Linked DNA regions of Casimicrobium huifangae. The protein of the gene in region 1 binds, or shares a complex with, the protein of each later gene. Links are inferred from orthologs where the notes say so. Each region holds a gene or a part of one and is shown on either strand. Other genes may lie near its edges.

What was found. Proteins that work in one complex are often made in the same cells at the same time.
Region 2: the proteins of mfd (region 1) and uvrA are in contact, whole or in part, in a crystal structure (PDB 4DFC), measured with the Escherichia coli proteins. The link is inferred for Casimicrobium huifangae from one-to-one orthologs.

What each region holds. Positions count from the first base shown.
Region 1 is NZ_CP041352.1:1,736,746-1,742,289, reverse strand. Bases 792-4,754 are described here. They hold mfd (transcription-repair coupling factor), read left to right. Parts: upstream 792-1,125; coding sequence 1,126-4,554; downstream 4,555-4,754. Other genes in these bases: FKL89_RS07975 (DUF2339 domain-containing protein), read left to right, coding at 4,669-4,754; FKL89_RS07985 (DUF6152 family protein), read left to right, coding at 792-1,016. Outside these bases: FKL89_RS07990 (DUF6644 family protein), read left to right, coding at 1-447; more of FKL89_RS07985, read left to right, coding at 555-791; more of FKL89_RS07975, read left to right, coding at 4,755-5,544. UniProt on the Escherichia coli protein: Couples transcription and DNA repair by recognizing RNA polymerase (RNAP) stalled at DNA lesions. Mediates ATP-dependent release of RNAP and its truncated transcript from the DNA, and recruitment of nucleotide excision repair machinery to the damaged site.
Region 2 is NZ_CP041352.1:1,180,608-1,184,810, reverse strand. What follows is about bases 1-3,413. They hold uvrA (excinuclease ABC subunit UvrA), read right to left. Parts: upstream 3,063-3,413; coding sequence 201-3,062; downstream 1-200. Other genes in these bases: FKL89_RS05505 (MFS transporter), read left to right, coding at 3,324-3,413; FKL89_RS05515 (Hsp20/alpha crystallin family protein), read left to right, coding at 1-121. Outside these bases: more of FKL89_RS05505, read left to right, coding at 3,414-4,203. UniProt on the Escherichia coli protein: The UvrABC repair system catalyzes the recognition and processing of DNA lesions. UvrA is an ATPase and a DNA-binding protein. A damage recognition complex composed of 2 UvrA and 2 UvrB subunits scans DNA for abnormalities.

The DNA.
Region 1 (5,544 bases):
CTGCACGACTGGCCGTTCGCGGTCTGGCTGCGCTCCGCGCCCATCGTTTATCCAGCACTTGAAACCCTCCACATCATCGCGATTGCCATCACGTTCGGCTCGCTCTGGATCGTCGATCTGCGCTTGCTCGGCGTACGCCTCTTCGGCCTCGGAGCGCTGGATGTACGCACGCTCGCCGGGGCGGCGCTGCCCTGGACGCTATTCGGCTTTGTTCTCGCTGCGGCCGCCGGCAGCCTGATGTTTCTGGCACGAGCGGGCGACTTCATCGGCAATCAGGCGTTCCTGCTCAAAATCCTGCTCCTGTTCGTGGCCGGTACCAATGCCGCCATATTGCACAGCCGCGGCCCTCTGGATTCAAGCAGTACGGCAACCCGGCTCCAGGCGGCCTTTTCTCTGCTGATATGGATCGCTATCATCATTTGTGGCCGCTGGATCGCCTACGTCTAGCGAAACGCGCAACCGCCTGACCTGAGCAGGCCATGCCGGATTCGTTCGCCGTTGTCCCCCACTTCACCTTTCAACGCATTTGTCAGGCCCCGTTTCTAGGAGTCCCCATGTTTCGCAACTCAATCGTCGTCTCACTGGTTGCCGCGACCTCGTTGGCGTTTGCCCATCACGGCTGGAGCAGCTTCGACGAGAGCAAGCCGATCTATCTGGAAGGCGTGGTGAAAGAAGTGAAGTGGCAAAACCCGCACGCCGAGGTCAAGCTTGAAGTGAACGGCGCTCCAGCGCCTGCGGCGCTGCCCCGCTTTGCCGTGCCGAAGCAGTCCGCAGCCGTTGATGCCGTCACCGTGCTCGGCACAGCGAAGCCGCCCGTTCGCAAGGACAAGGTCTGGGAAATCGAATTTGCGCCGATCGCCAGAATGGATGCCTGGAAAGTCGTGGCGCCCAAAGTTGGCGACAGGATGGCGGTGGTGGGCTACACATTCAAGGATGAGAAGGGCGAGGCGATACTGCGTGTGGAGTTTTTGATCGGCAACGGCAAGGTGACGCCTTTGCGGTCGTCGCCGATGTAGTTCGGGGCGCAAGAGCTTCGAGTCACATTCGGCAGATCGCGCCCGATAAAATCAATCGTCTGATCCACTGAGTTATCGCGTGAGGCAGCGCCTCTCGTGAGGTTCTGCTTTGCCCACTTTTTCGCTTCTTCCCCCGATTCCCCGCGCCGGTGAACGCGCGCAGACGGCCCGTCCGCCCGGGGCCGCGACCTCGCTAGCGCTCGCACGCCTGACGCAATCGCTGCGCGACGCAAAGCGCACGCTGATCGTCACCTGCGCCGATGCGCAGGACGTGCACCAGCTCGCGCTCGAGCTCGCGTGGTTCGACCCGGCGCTGCGTGTGCGCGAATTCTCGGACTGGGAGACGCTGCCCTACGACCACTTCTCGCCGCACCCCGACCTCGTCAGCGACCGCCTGCAAGCGCTCTATGCGCTCGCCAACAACGCGTGCGACGTGATGCTCGTCGCTGCAACCACGGCGACGCAGAAGCTCTCGCCGCGCAGTTACGTCGCGGCGCGCACCTTTGCGTTGAAAAAGGGCCAGAAACTCGACGTCGACCGCCTGCGCCAGCAGATGACACTCGGCGGCTACACGCACGTCAACCAGGTCGTATCGCAGGGCGAGTTCGCGGTGCGCGGCGGCATCATCGACATCTTCCCGACAGGCGGCACACTGCCGGTGCGTCTCGACCTGTTCGACGACGAGATCGAGTCGATCAAGACCTTCGAACCCGACAGCCAGCGCACGCTGTATCCGGTCAACGAGCTGTCGCTGCTGCCGGCGCGCGAGTTCCCGACCGACGAGGCCGGCCGCACGCTGTTCCGTCAGCGCTTCCGCGAAGTGTTCGAGGGCGATCCCTCGCGCGCCGTCGCCTACAAGGACGTGTCGAACGGCATCTTCCCGGGCGGCATCGAGTTCTATCTGCCGCTGTTTTTCGACGCCGCCGAGACGCTGTTCGACCACGCACCGGCCGACGCGGTGTTCGTGCTGCTGGGCGATGTACACGCGACGCTGACCGACTTCGAGAAGGAAACGCGCGAACGCTGGGGGCTGCTACGCGGCGACAGCGCACGTCCGCTACTGGAGCCGTGCGAGCTCTACCTGGGCCGCGACGACTTCCTGCATCACGTCAAGACCTACGCGCGCTACGAGCTGAAGGCTGGCGACTCCGAGGTGGCGCGCAAGGTACCGCCCCTCGAGATCGACCGCCGGCTGGCGCGTCCGCTCGGGCCGCTCGCCGACTTCCTGGCCAACGCCACTCAGAACGGCGGTCGCGTGCTGCTGTGTGCCGAGAGCGCGGGCCGGCTGCAGACGCTGCAGGAGATGTTCGTCGAGCACGGCCTGACGCCGCACAAGCTCGACGACTTCGCTGCCTTCCTCGGCACCGGCGAGCCGTTCTGCGTGACGGCGGCACCGCTGTTCGCGGGCAGCATCCTCGTCCAGGAGCGGCTCTCGTTCGTGACCGAGGCCGAGCTGTACCCGAGCACGACGCGCTCGGCGCGGCGCAAGCGTGCCAAGACCACCAACGTCGACAGCATGCTCAAGGACCTGTCCGAGGTCCGTGTCGGCGACCCCGTCGTGCACGAAGAACACGGCATCGGCCGCTATCTGGGCCTTGTGTCGCTCGACCTCGGCGACGGGCCGACCGAGTTCCTGCACCTCGAATACTCGAATCAGGCCAAGCTCTACGTGCCGGTGTCCAACCTGCACCTGATCTCGCGCTACAGCGGCACCTCGCCCGAACACGCGCCGCTGCATACGCTCGGCTCGGGCCAGTGGGAGAAGGCGAAGAAAAAGGCGGCACAGCAGGCGCGCGATACTGCCGCCGAGTTGCTCAATATCTATGCGCAACGCGCGGCACGCGTCGGCCACTCGTTCAAGATCGACTGGAGCGACTACGAGACCTTTGCGTCGGGCTTCGGATTTGAGGAAACACCCGACCAGAGCGCCGCCATTCAGGCCGTCGTCCAGGATCTCGTCGCGGCCAAGCCGATGGACCGCCTGGTCTGCGGCGACGTCGGCTTCGGCAAAACCGAGGTCGCGCTGCGCGCCGCGTTCGTTGCGCTGATGGGCGGCAAACAGGTCGCCGTACTGGTGCCGACGACGCTGCTTGCCGAGCAGCACTTCAGTACCTTCAAGGATCGCTTCGCGCCGTGGCCGATCAAGATTGAGGAGCTGTCGCGCTTCCGGAGCACGAAAGAAGTACGCGCCACGCTCGACAGCCTCGCCGAAGGCAAGGTTGACCTCGTGATCGGCACCCACAAGCTGATCCAGCCCGACATCAAGTTCAAGAACCTGGGGCTGGTCATCATCGACGAAGAGCACCGCTTTGGCGTGCGCCAGAAGGAACAGTTGAAGAAGCTGCGCGCCGAGGTCGACGTGCTGACCCTCACCGCGACGCCAATCCCGCGCACGCTGGCGATGAGCCTTGAGGGCATCCGCGACTTCAGCGTGATCGCGACGGCGCCGCAGAAACGGCTGGCGATCAAAACCTTTGTCGCCAAGGGTGGCGACGGCATCATCCGTGAGGCGATCCTGCGCGAGTTGAAGCGCGGCGGACAGGTGTACTTCCTGCACAACGAGATCGAGACCATCGAGAACATGCGCGAGCGGCTCGAGGCGATCGTGCCCGAGGCACGCGTGCGCGTGGGCCATGGCCAGATGGGCGCACACGAGCTGGAGGGCGTGATGCGCGACTTCTACCAGCAGCGCTTCCAGATCCTGCTCTGCTCGACCATCATCGAGACCGGCATCGACGTGGCCAACGCCAACACCATCCTGATCAACCGCGCCGACAAGTTCGGTCTGGCGCAACTGCACCAGCTGCGCGGCCGCGTCGGGCGTTCGCACCATCAGGCCTATGCCTACCTTCTGATCCCTGGCGAGGATGCGATCACAGCCGACGCCAAGAAGCGGCTCGAAGCGATCACCCAACTCGAAGACTTGGGTGCCGGTTTCTACCTGTCAATGCACGACCTCGAGATTCGTGGCGCCGGCGAAGTGCTCGGCGACAACCAGTCGGGCGAGATGCAGGAGATCGGCTTCTCGCTGTACAGCGAGATGCTCAACCAGGCGGTGCGGGCGCTCAAGGCAGGTCGCGAGCCCGATCTCGACGAGCCGCTGGGCGTCACGACCGAAGTCAACCTCCACATACCCGCGCTGTTGCCCGAAGACTATTGCCCCGGCGTGCACGAACGGCTGGTGATCTACAAGCGGCTCGCCAACTGCGAGACCGAGGATGCGCTGGAGGACCTGAAGGAAGAGCTGATCGACCGCTTCGGGCTGCTGCCGCCACCGACCGAATCGCTGCTGGCGGCGCACCAGTTGCGCATCGCAGGCAAATCGCTGGGCGTCAAGAAGATCGACAGCGCACCGGAGCGCACCATCATCAGCTTCAAACCGAAGCCCGCGTTCGAACCGATCAAGCTCATCCAGCTCATCCAGAAGGACGGGCGCTATCGGCTTCACGGTCAGGACAAGGTGAAGATCGAGCGTCCGGTGCCGGCACTGAACGAGCGCGCGCGCATGGTGCGCGAGTTCTTCCATGCGCTGCGTTGAACTAACCGCCGGTATTAAAAAACGCAACGTTTGCTGATACGCTCGCCGCGCGGAGCGACCACAAGTACGCTCCGGCTATCTCGTTGTTGATCCATAGTGGATCGGGGGAACGCGATGATTATCTGGGGAGCAATCTGGGGCGCGATACTGGGCATCATCCTGCCGCGCCACGAGGATGCATGGACACTGATCGCTGGCGGCCTGATCGGGGCGCTGATTGGGCTTACCCTGCGCAAATCGGTGCGCAGCGAGTTTGCGCGACTGGCTGAGGCTCAGACAGCAACGCAGCAACCGGCGCCGAAGGCTACGCCGGCCGCAGTTGCGACAACGCCTGTGGTTGCTGCCGACGCCACGACAGAAGTCACTGCAAACGCATCCGTCCCCATCGCCACAGTGTCCGTCGCGCAGGAAGCGGCGAAAGATCAAGTTCGGCCGTTGGCAGCGGTAGCGCCGGTCGCTGCCGATCAAGCGCAAGGGTTGACGCAAACACCCACCTCGGAAGCAACGGCGCCCGTCGCGACCACCGCGTCGCCCAAATCGACACCGGCACCGCTCGGGCCGGACCTATCGCGCGAACCGGACCCCATCGAAAAACTCGTTGGCCGCGCGAAGGCGTGGCTGCTCGGCGGCAATACGGTGGCGCGCGTCGGCACAGTAGTGCTCTTCATCGGGCTGTCGTTCCTCGCCAAGTGGGCGGCGGACAACGCCCTGTTCCCGCCCGAATTGCGTCTTGCTGCCGTCGGCATCATGGGCATCGCGCTCCTGGTGCAGGGCTTCCGGCTGTCGCGCCGCGTCGCTGTTGGCGACAACGGCGACGAGATCGCTGCGCGCAGCAACTACGCCTACCTGCTTCAAGGCGCTGGCGTAGCGGTGCTCTACCTAACCATCTTCGCTGCGTTCAAGCTCTACGCGATGATTCCGGCGCTCGCGGCCTTCGTGCTGATGGCGCTGGTATGCGCGCTGTCGACATTGCTCGCGCTGCTGGCCGAC
Region 2 (4,203 bases), 560 kb from region 1 along the record:
ATTCAAGCTGCCGCAAGCAGTGGATGCCGATCAGGCCAGCGCAAAGCATGAGCACGGCGTATTGACGCTGACGCTGCCGAAGAAGAACGCAACCGCACAGAAGCGACTGACGATCAACTGATCATCCGGCCCAGCGCCCTAAAAACCGCCCTCATCCCAGCGCACGCGGGAATGAGGGCGTAGCCGCGTTGGTGCGCCGGCTACGCGCGCTTCGCCTTCTTGAGCAGGGGCGCCAGAAACTTCGCTGTATGTGAACCCCGCGCGCCGCCATCGCCAGCCACTGTTTCCGGCGTTCCCTGCACGACGACGGTACCGCCGCCATCGCCCCCCTCCGGCCCCATGTCGACCAGCCAGTCGGCCGTCTTGATGACGTCGAGGTTGTGCTCGATCACCACCACCGTGTTGCCGTGATCCCGCAACCGGTAGAGCACCTTGAGCAACAGGTCGATGTCGGCGAAATGCAGTCCAGTCGTCGGTTCGTCGAGGATGTAGAGCGTGTTGCCGGTATCGCGCTTGGACAGTTCCAGGGCGAGCTTTACACGCTGCGCCTCGCCGCCCGAGAGCGTGGTCGCGGCCTGGCCGAGCCGGATGTAGCCGAGGCCGACCTCGTTCAGCAGGTTCACTTTGGCCGCGATCGCCGGTACCGGCGAAAAGAATTCGCAGGCCTCCTCCACGGTCATCTCAAGCACTTCCGAGATGCTCTTGCCGCGATAGTGGATGTCAAGCGTCTCTCGGTTGTAGCGCTTGCCGTGACAGACGTCACACGCAACGTAAACATCCGGCAGGAAGTGCATTTCCACCTTGATTACGCCGTCGCCCTCGCAAGCCTCACAGCGCCCGCCCTTGACGTTGAATGAAAAGCGGCCGGGCTCGTAACCGCGTTCGCGCGCCTGCGGCGTCTGCGCGAACAGGTCGCGAATTGGCGTGAACAGCCCGGTGTAGGTTGCCGGATTGGAGCGCGGCGTGCGTCCGATCGGGCTCTGGTCAACATTGATGACCTTGTCGTAATGCTCAAGGCCATCAATGCCGTCGTGTGCCGCCGGGTCTTCAAGGCTACCGTAGATCTTTTTCGCGGCGGCGCGATAGAGCGTGTCATTAACCAGCGTCGACTTGCCTGAACCGGAGACGCCAGTAACGCAGGTAAACAGCCCCACCGGGATACGCACGTCCACGCGCTTCAGGTTGTTTCCACGTGCGCCACGAATGTGGATCATCCGCTTGCTGTCCGGCTGCAAACGCTTTGGTGGGATGGAGATTTCCTTGGCGCCGGAAAGATACAGACCCGTCAGGGAAGTCTTGCTCTTTTTGACATCCGTCGGTTTGCCGTGCGCCACCACTTCGCCACCATGCACCCCAGCCGCCGGGCCCAGGTCGACCACGTAATCCGCGCTCATGATTGCGTCTTCGTCATGCTCGACCACGATGACGGAGTTACCGAGATCGCGCAGGTGCTTGAGGGTTTCCAGCAGACGGTCGTTGTCGCGCTGGTGCAGGCCGATGGAAGGCTCGTCGAGCACATACATCACACCGGTCAACCCGGAGCCGATCTGCGACGCGAGGCGAATGCGCTGCGCCTCGCCACCGGACAGGGTTTCAGCGCTGCGGTCGAGCGAAAGGTAATCGAGCCCGACGTTGTTGAGAAAACCCACCCGGTTGCGGATTTCCCAGACGATGCGCTCGGCGATCTGCCGCTTGCTGCCGTCCAGTTGCAATGAATCGAAGAAATTCGCCGTCTCGTGCAGCGGCAGACGGCTTACCTCGTAAATTGCCCGACTCTGTTTGCCCGGCCCCACTTTCACAAAGCGCGCCTCGCGACGCAGCCGCGCACCGTGGCAGTCCGGGCAATCGCGCCGGCTCATGTATTTCGCCAACTCCTCGCGAACAGCGCCGGATTCGGTCTCGCGATAGCGCCGACGGAAGTTGGGCAACACGCCTTCAAAGGTGTGTTTGCGCTTCTGCAACACGCCCTTCTCGCTGACGTAGTCGAACTCGATCACCTCCTCGCCGCTGCCGTACACCACGGCGTGTCGGGCTTCTTCCGGCAACTCGGCAAACGGCGTTTCCAGATCAAAGCCGTAGTGCGCCGCCAGTCCCTGCAGCATCTGGAAGTAGAAGATCGTGCGCCGGTCCCAGCCTTTGATTGCGCCGCTGGCGAGCGAGAGCTCGGGGTGCGCGACGATACGGCCGGGCTCGAATTCGTCGATCTCGCCGAGCCCGTCACAGGTCGGGCAGGCGCCCATTGGCGAATTGAACGAGAACAGCCGCGGCTCCAGCTCCGCGAGCGAATAGTCGCAGATCGGGCAGGCGAACTTCGACGAGAAAAGCTGCAGCTTTGCCTTCTCATCATCCATCGACACGACAATCGCGCGACCATTGCCCATGCGGCAGGCCGTCTCGAACGATTCCGTCAGGCGCTGCTTGGCGTCGGGCCGCACCTTGAGGCGGTCCACGACGACCTCAATTGTGTGTTTGTGATTCTTGGCCAGCTTCGGCGTCGGATCAAGCTCAACGACCTCGCCGTCGATCCGCACGCGCGTAAAGCCCTTGGCCTTGAGCTCGATGAACAGCTCGACATGCTCGCCCTTGCGGTCGGCGACGAGCGGCGCCAGCAGCATGATGCGGGTATCTGCGGGCCAGGCCAGCACGGTATCGACCATCTGCGAGATGGTCTGCGCCGACAACATGATCTCGGGGTGATTCGGGCAGTACGGGTCTCCCACCCGTGCGTAGAGCAGTCGCAGGTAGTCATGGATTTCGGTCACGGTGCCGACCGTCGAGCGTGGGTTGTGGCTGGTTGCCTTCTGCTCGATTGCAATCGCAGGTGCGAGGCCCTCGATCAGGTCCACGTCCGGCTTGTCCATCATCTGCAGGAATTGCCGTGCATAAGCCGACAGCGATTCGACGTAGCGGCGCTGCCCCTCGGCGTACAGCGTGTCAAAGGCCAGCGAGCTTTTGCCCGAGCCCGACAGACCGGTGATCACGACCAGCTTGTGCTTGGGGATGTCGAGATTGATGTTCTTGAGGTTATGCGTGCGCGCACCGCGCACCCGGAGGAAATCCATACTCACCGACAGCCGACAACGCCCGCAACGGGCAACCCGGCATTATCTCGCGGCGGCCGGATAGCAGTAAATCCCGACGGCACCCGGACCGGTATGCCGACCTGCGAGTTTGGCCGGTAACCGGTAGTTCGACTGATCGCCGTCAGTCTGGCTTTGGCGCTGCGCCGCTATGATTCAGGGCGTTTTCAGGCGGGTCGCGCATAGTGTGCGGTTCGCCCGCCTCAACTCCGCCACGCTGCCTTGTCTTCTCCCACCTTCTCCATGACTCCGTCCGAGCGCCGCGCCAGCGGCTGGCTCGCCTCCATCTTTGCACTGCGCATGCTCGGGCTGTTCCTGATCCTGCCGGTATTCGCGATCTACGGCCGTGAATTGCCGGGCGGGCAGGAGGCCTACCTGATCGGCCTGGCCATCTCGATTTACGGACTGACGCAGGCGATGTTCCAGATCCCCTTCGGGGCGGCATCTGACCGCTTTGGCCGCAAGCCCGTGATCGTCGCCGGACTGATCGTGTTTGCGATCGGTAGTGTTGTTGCCGCGCTTTCAACCAACATTGCGGGCGTCATCGCCGGTCGGGCCATTCAGGGTGCCGGGGCGATCAGCGCGGCGGTGTCTGCTTTCATCGCAGACTCGACGCGCGACGAAGTGCGCACCAAGGCCATGGCAATGGTGGGTGGCTCGATCGGTCTTACCTTTGCGTTCTCGCTGATCGCCGCGCCGCCGCTGACTGCCTGGATCGGGCTTTCCGGTCTGTTCTGGCTGACCGCAGTGCTGGCCTGCCTGGGTATCGTGGTGGTGGTGTGGGGCGTGCCGCCTGCGCCGGTGCGGGAGGAACAGCCGGAGCCGATTCGCCACGGCGACGTGCTGTTCAATCCGCAGCTGCTGCGCCTCAATATTGGCGTGTTTGTGCTGCACGTCTGCCAGACGGCGCTTTTCGTGGTGGTGCCGACCCTGCTGGTTGATCGCGGCGCGCTGCCGGCGCCGAGCCACTGGCAGGTCTATCTTCCGGTGATCGTGGTCTCATTCGTGCTGATGGTGCCGCCGATGATCATGGCAGAGCGACGCGGCAAGTTGCGCGAAGTCTTTCTGGGCGCCATTGCACTGCTCATGGTTGCCATGCTGGCGGCGCCGGCGCTGACGCATA